Regions from separate parts of the Paenibacillus sp. FSL E2-0201 genome, predicted to be linked through region 1. Evidence: predicted binding sites of a transcription regulator. Region 1 holds the regulator's gene; the other holds the start of a gene.
What was found. Region 1 encodes NrdR, which represses ribonucleotide reductase genes. Its sites were predicted from a motif close to AACACNATATATNGTGTT; they were not measured.
Positions count from the first base shown of each region.

Region 2: a site for NrdR is predicted at 1,872-1,889, ahead of nrdI (class Ib ribonucleoside-diphosphate reductase assembly flavoprotein NrdI). Genes of this name have one in related genera too.

Region 1 is NZ_CP150154.1:2,249,044-2,252,457, forward strand. It holds gene coaE (dephospho-CoA kinase) at 1-351, shown strand, start outside; gene NSU15_RS09760 (lytic transglycosylase domain-containing protein) at 348-911, shown strand; gene NSU15_RS09765 (alpha/beta-type small acid-soluble spore protein) at 991-1,209, opposite strand; gene nrdR (transcriptional regulator NrdR) at 1,375-1,851, shown strand; tRNA gene NSU15_RS09775 (tRNA-Ala) at 2,011-2,086, shown strand; tRNA gene NSU15_RS09780 (tRNA-Lys) at 2,097-2,169, shown strand; gene NSU15_RS09785 (SDR family oxidoreductase) at 2,401-3,192, opposite strand.
Region 2 is NZ_CP150154.1:1,585,260-1,588,673, reverse strand. It holds gene NSU15_RS07150 (helix-turn-helix domain-containing protein) at 1-42, shown strand, start outside; gene NSU15_RS07145 (sugar hydrolase) at 99-1,676, opposite strand; gene nrdI (class Ib ribonucleoside-diphosphate reductase assembly flavoprotein NrdI) at 1,976-2,335, shown strand; gene nrdE (class 1b ribonucleoside-diphosphate reductase subunit alpha) at 2,322-3,414, shown strand, end outside.

The sequences.
Region 1 (3,414 bases):
AACAATCTGACGCATCCCGCAATCCGGCGGGAGATTAAAGAACGTATGAACAGCATGGGGGAAGAAGATCCAAAGAAGTTAACAATTGTGGATATCCCTCTTCTTTTCGAATCAGGACTCGAGAACATGTTCCATGAAATACTGGTGGTCTACGTGCCTCGTGAAGTGCAAATCGCTCGATTAATGGAACGTAACGGACTTTCTTTAGAACAAGCAGAAGCACGCTTAAATGCACAGATGGATATTGAAGCAAAGCGTAACAAAGCGGACTATATCATTGACAACAGTGGCGAACTTGCGCACACTGAGCAACAGGTTGCTGTTCTTTGGGACAGGCTGGGCTTATCATGAAATGGTTACGTAAAAAAAGAGTCCTTCTTCTGTTATTCATTGGTTTTACTGCGATATTGTTTCTGAGTACGAACTGGATGTCCTGGTTTTATCCGATCCATTATAAAGATGAGATCCGTAAGCACAGCGTTACGTACGATATTGACCCATTCCTAGTGGCTTCAATTATCCGAGTGGAAACGAACTTCAAAACTGGACGAGAATCCAAAAAAGGTGCTATAGGTTTAATGCAGCTTATGCCGGATACCGCCAAATGGGCCCTTGAAAAGGCCAAGCTCCCTGATGTATCTATGGAGGAGCTAAAGCATGAACCATCAGCAAATATTGAACTAGGTACCTGGTATCTTTCAACATTATCCCGTCAGTTCGAAGGTAAACGTACAGCGGTTATCGCTGCATATAATGCTGGACCGGGTAAAGTTCAAAAATGGCTGGATGAGGGGATTTGGGATGGAACGGATGCTACCATTAAGGACATTCCGTTTGGTGAAACCCGCCATTATGTACAGCGCGTCAACTATTACTATGATCAGTACACGGATATTTACAACGAATTCTAAAACCGTGTTATGTATAAAAAGAAGTACTAAACGATCTTGCGATCGTTTAATACTTCTTCAGTAAGCTTATGTGGACAGGTTATTTGTATTGACCTGCCAATTGTTGTTCTGCCAGGGTTACAAGACGTTTAGTGATGTAACCACCGATCGAACCATTTTCATAAGAAGTTTTATTGCCTTGGTAACCATCTGGGGAAAGCGTGATTCCGAGTTCTTGGGCAACTTCATATTTAAGTTGTTCCAAAGCACCGCGGGAATTTGGAGCTACAAGGTTATTGGAGCTGTTGTTTTGGCTCATTGCTGTTCACCTCCTCTGTTGGTAACTGTATTATGTGCCGGACTTGCCATAATCATTACAACAAATAAACGGTGATTTCTGGAAAAAATGAAATAGCCCTTCAAAAGCCGGATGCTTAACATACCGGGACAAAAAAACATTATGTAATAGGAAGTGATGAAGCTTATGAAATGCCCTTACTGCGATCACACAAATACTAAAGTACTCGACTCGCGACCAGCAAATGAGAATAAGTCCATCCGCCGCAGGCGTGAATGCGAGCGTTGCAGCAAACGGTTTACAACCTTTGAAATGATCGAGGAAACACCGTTAATCGTGATCAAAAAAGACGGGAGCCGTGAGGAATTCAGCCGTGATAAAATACTTCGGGGCTTAATACGTGCCTGTGAGAAACGGCCTGTCTCTGTAGAACGTTTAGAGAAGATCGTCTCTGAGGTAGAGAAATCCCTGCGAGGCATCGCCGTAGCTGAAGTGGAGAGCCAACAGATCGGTGAATTGGTTATGGAACAGCTCTATCCAGTAGATGAAGTCGCATACGTTCGTTTTGCGTCTGTATACCGTCAGTTCAAGGATATTAACATGTTTATGAAGGAACTGAAGGGTCTGTTATCTAAGAGTACTGGGGATCTGGACAGATTGTAGGGTTGTGGCTAGTCTAATGACTAAAAAAAGTGTTGACAGCGAAGGCGATTTTTTATATTATATAGGAGTCGCCTACGGCGCTTGATTTTGTCAGAATGACTTAAATACACCGAACTTGATTCTAAAATGTGTGATTACATACATCTGAAAATTACGTTTGGGGCCATAGCTCAGCTGGGAGAGCGCATCGCTGGCAGCGATGAGGTCAGGGGTTCGATCCCCCTTGGCTCCACCAAACTTCATATGGACTCTTAGCTCAGTTGGTAGAGCAGTAGACTCTTAATCTATTTGTCCAGGGTTCGAGCCCCTGAGAGTCCATCACAGAAAGAACGGCAGAGATGCCGTTCTTTTTTTTGCTATAATTAAGGCATTTGTCTTGGCTTGCTGGGCTGTTTGCAAAAATGGCGGAAGTGGCTAGCGTTTCTCATATCCGTCAATCTTCCTTCCTGTTATGAGCTTTGCGCCCTGATAATTCAATCCTTAATGATTCTCCGTTTAGATGCTTAAGCATCTAAACGGAGAATTGGACATCGCTTTTAAACCAACATTTCATAAACTAGAATGGGGGCGAACCATTCGTTCCATCAACGTGACTACCTGCTTGCGCGGAAGAAGTCGGCTTCCCTGGGATGCCCAATAATTTAGTTTTCCCGCGATAATGTAACTCCGTTTCTTTTCGATTCCCCGAAAGCCGGTCTTCACAACATCGATTGGAGAGGCGAGTTTTCTTCCTGAGGCAGCATCTGATCCAGTAACCTTAAAAAACTCCGTTTCAGTCGCACCAGGGCAAAGCGCCAAAATCCTAACGCCTCGATCGCGATTTTCTGCCCAGAGCGCCTCGGAGAAAGAGAGTACGAATGCTTTCGTTGCTGAATAAACGGCCATATAGGGTGCGGGCTGAAAGGCTGCAACAGAAGCGACATTAATAATAATACCGTCTTTGCGGCGTTGCATCTCCGGAAGAAACTGATGATTCATTGCGACTAAAGAAGCTATATTTAGGCGGATCTCTTCTTGCTCACGTTCTGGCGATATTTCCTCAAAGCGTCCAAAGGTTCCAAAGCCAGCATTATTGATCAAAATGTTTACTTGGAGTCCCAAAGTGCGAATCTGATCAGCCAGTTCTTCTACGGAGCCGGGCTTAGATAAATCCTGCGCTATGGAATAAGTGTGAATAGGGTATTTGGAAGCAAGCTCCAAAGCGAGGGAATCGAGTTTTTCTTTGGATCGGGCGACTAAAATGACATGGCATCCTTTTGCAGCTAATTCAGTTGCGAATACTTTACCGATCCCAGCAGATGCTCCAGTGATAAGCGCGACTTTATCGGTATAATGAATCATTAGAAGATCCCCCATTCCAAATTTTTAAGTATGTTAATTAGAATAAATATTCTAATTTATTATAGTGCTCAAAGGGGAATTAGGTCAATTTTTTTTAATTCCCACGAAACATCTTGTTTTAAACAAGGTTTGTATTATGATGATGCGGATTTTGCGGAATAAATATTCCTAAGTTATAGTGTAGAGGATACATAATTACTCGTTAGTGGAATGAATTTTCTA
Region 2 (3,414 bases), 660 kb from region 1:
GTTACTCCGCTTTTGTACCGCAAGCAGAATCAAACAACCTGAGAGACCACTTGCAACGGTGCTCAGGTTGTTCTGGCCGCTAACGATTATGCATCTGTTTATAATTGATATTTGCGGATCAGATACGTTGGTGTGCAGCTCCAGGCATGACAATAGCTGTTAATCAAATGACTGCCATAGGGTGAAAAGCTCTTATCGCTTGGATTATACAGCTCCCAGAACGTATCAGCCCCGTCTTTAATCATCTGCCCCCAATACTTCTTGATCTCCGAAATGGCGTTGTCTCTGTCACCTACCTGGATCAGTGCCTCAATGAAATGGTGAACCATATAGGGTGTGGTCATCGGAATGGGAGACGAATCCTGCTGAAGCCTGAGCAATATTTCCTTCCCACGCTCCTCTTCTTCAACAACTCCAGCAAGCACCATCCAAATTTGAGAAGCCCACGAAACCTGCCTAATGTCCCCGCTGACGAAATAGCTTAATTCAGAGTCCCATAAGTGTTCCAAAGTGGCTTGCGTAAGCTGTTCAATCGTCTGCCGCAAACCATCCTGTCGTTCATCTCCGAGAAGAACAGCCAGCTCCAGAGCGCATTTCAAGTTATAGATTAAGATGGCCTGCGCCGGAGCCTGTTTGTTCAGAGCCGGATGCCAGTCAATAAAAGCCCACCAAGTCTCATCGTCGGTCACAATGCCACGCTCATCCAATCGCTCTAAGGCTAATTCTATCTGCCGATAAGCAGACGGCCACAGCTCTTCCAACGTATTCCGGTCATCTGTAGCCAAGAAATAATCGCACAGAGTAGATACAAAAAAGAGTGAATAATCATAGAGATACGTATCGTCAGGGATCACATAGGGTTTCATGAACAAGTTGGCTGTGATCCGTCCCCGCTCATCAGGATAAGCTGCAAACAAGTATAGGCATCGCTTAACCAAATCGTTACCCGAGAATGTTTCGTAATTGGCCAGCGCCTGTAGCCGCAGATCCCCAAGCCACAGTCTGCGGTCCCGCTTAGGCCCGTCTTCGAAGACCTCCTGCATACATTCTTCGAGGGTCTTCACACTGACCCCATCAATGGCCTGCAGTTCGGCATCCAGGTGGTCCAGCGGAGCCAGAAAAGAGCGGTCAGCTGAGGTTTCTGCTGTACAGCTGATTTCGGCAAAGGATACTTTATATTTTGGTGACGTATCAAGAACTTTAAGCTTTACATACCGAAAGCTGTATCTACGCTCCAGATTTAGTGATGCAGGAAGCACATCCAGATGAACCCGCTCTTCCTGCAGCCATGAGCTGCTAAGCCAGCCGTCATACTCCGAGAAAGGTTCAGCCATCTCCACCGGCATTTCTCCGAGGGTGATCTGCAGATGCAGCGGAGCATCCGGAGGGCTGCCTATAGGAATGATCTGTATCGTCAACCGTCCAACCAGATGTTCTCCGAAATCCAGAATAACCTCCTCCCCCTTCCCAAATACAATGGAAGAAAGGGTCTCCGCATTTTGAATCGTCTCAATTTGCCAACCATGCACCGCTAGTTCACTCTTTACAACCCGGACCATCTGCTTCGGTGAACATTTTCGGTAAATAAGCTTCGGCAGAAGCTGCTCTGCGGTTAAAGCAAATGCCTCATTTTTATGGATAGTTACTGCTTGCTGGCGCTGCATCGCTTGAGTCATAACCAATCTCCTCCTTCGTTTGTCTTATTCCCCCTCTAGTAAACCTCAATTCCACTTGCCTGAACATGCAGTGAATACAGGTAATCTTACTCTTATTACAGGTCTGTTCGACTTAGCATTGCTAGACAACTTCCACTAGTAAGGATGTACTTTTCATGTTGACTTTTCAACATATAGTGATTAAAATAAACAACGCACACTAAATATAGTATTCATATGATTTTCCAGTATTTATAGCTTATCTATTCAATCTTTACAGTATTTAAATTAGGTTTAATATATACAGGGGGAGAGACTCCATGCTAGTCGCATACGATTCGAAAACGGGAAACGTCAAACGCTTCATTGGTAAGCTTAAGCTGCCCGCTGTGCAGATTGAAGAGCATATGACCATTGATGAGCCCTACGTGCTTATTACATATACCACCGGCTTTGGACAGATTCCAGAGAAGGTGTCTATTTTTTTGAAGAACAATTATTCCAATTTGAAAGGCATCGCCGCCAGCGGCAACAAGAACTGGGGCGAGCTGTTCGCGCATAGCGCAGACTTGATTGCAGATCGGTACAACGTACCGGTTATCGGTAAATTTGAGCTATCGGGCACATTTGGCGATGTAGAACGAATTAAACAGGAGGTGAGCCGAGTTGCGGCATATTGAACTAAACAACATGTTGATGAAGAGAGACGAAACTGGTTTCTTTCAATTGGATAAAGACCTTGAGGCAGTAGCCGAATTTATGCGGGATGTAGAACGGCGGAGCTTGGTTTTTGAGAATACAAAAGCCAAGGTTGATTATATGATTGAACAGGATTTCTACGAAAATTTTTACGAACAGTACAGCTTAACTGAGATTGAAGAAGTCTACCAAATTACCCATTCTTACAACTTCAGCTTTCCATCCTATATGGCAGCTTCGAAGTTCTATACGGATTACGCTGTAAAAAGCAATGACCGCAAGCAATATCTGGAGCATTATCCGGACCGTGTGGCGGCAGTTGCCCTTCACCTAGGACGCGGTAACGCCGCTACTGCCGGCATGCTTGCCCGTTCGATGATGGAGCAGCGCCTGCAGCCAGCGACGCCTACCTTCTTGAATGCGGGCAAGAGCCGGCGCGGTGAGCTTGTCTCCTGCTTCCTGATCGAAATGGACGACTCGCTTAATTCGATCAACTATGTGCTCAATACCTGCATGCAGCTATCGAAGATCGGCGGTGGCGTGGCTGTCAACCTGTCCAAGCTCCGTTCCCGCGGAGAGACCATCAAGGGTGTCGAGGATGCGGCTAAGGGCATTATACCTGTGCTCAAGCTGATGGAAGACGGCTTCTCCTATGCTGACCAGATGGGTCAACGTAAAGGCTCTGGAGCCGCCTACTACAACATTTTTGGCTGGGATGTTCTTGAATTTCTCGACAGCAAGAAGATCAACGCCGACGAAAAAACAAGGCTCAAAACCCTGTCCATCGGCCTGATTATTCCAAATCGCTTCTATAAACTGGCGAAGGACAATGAACCGCTGCATGTATTTGCCCCTTACAGTGTGTACAAGGCCTACGGCACGCATCTTGATGACATGGATTTGGATGATATGTACGATAAGCTGTTAGCCGATCCTCGTGTCAAAAAGAGAAAAGCTATGAGCGCGCGGGATATGCTGACCAAAATCGCCATGATCCAGCTGGAATCTGGCTATCCATATATTATGAACAAGAGCAATGCCAATGCGGCCCATGCCCTGA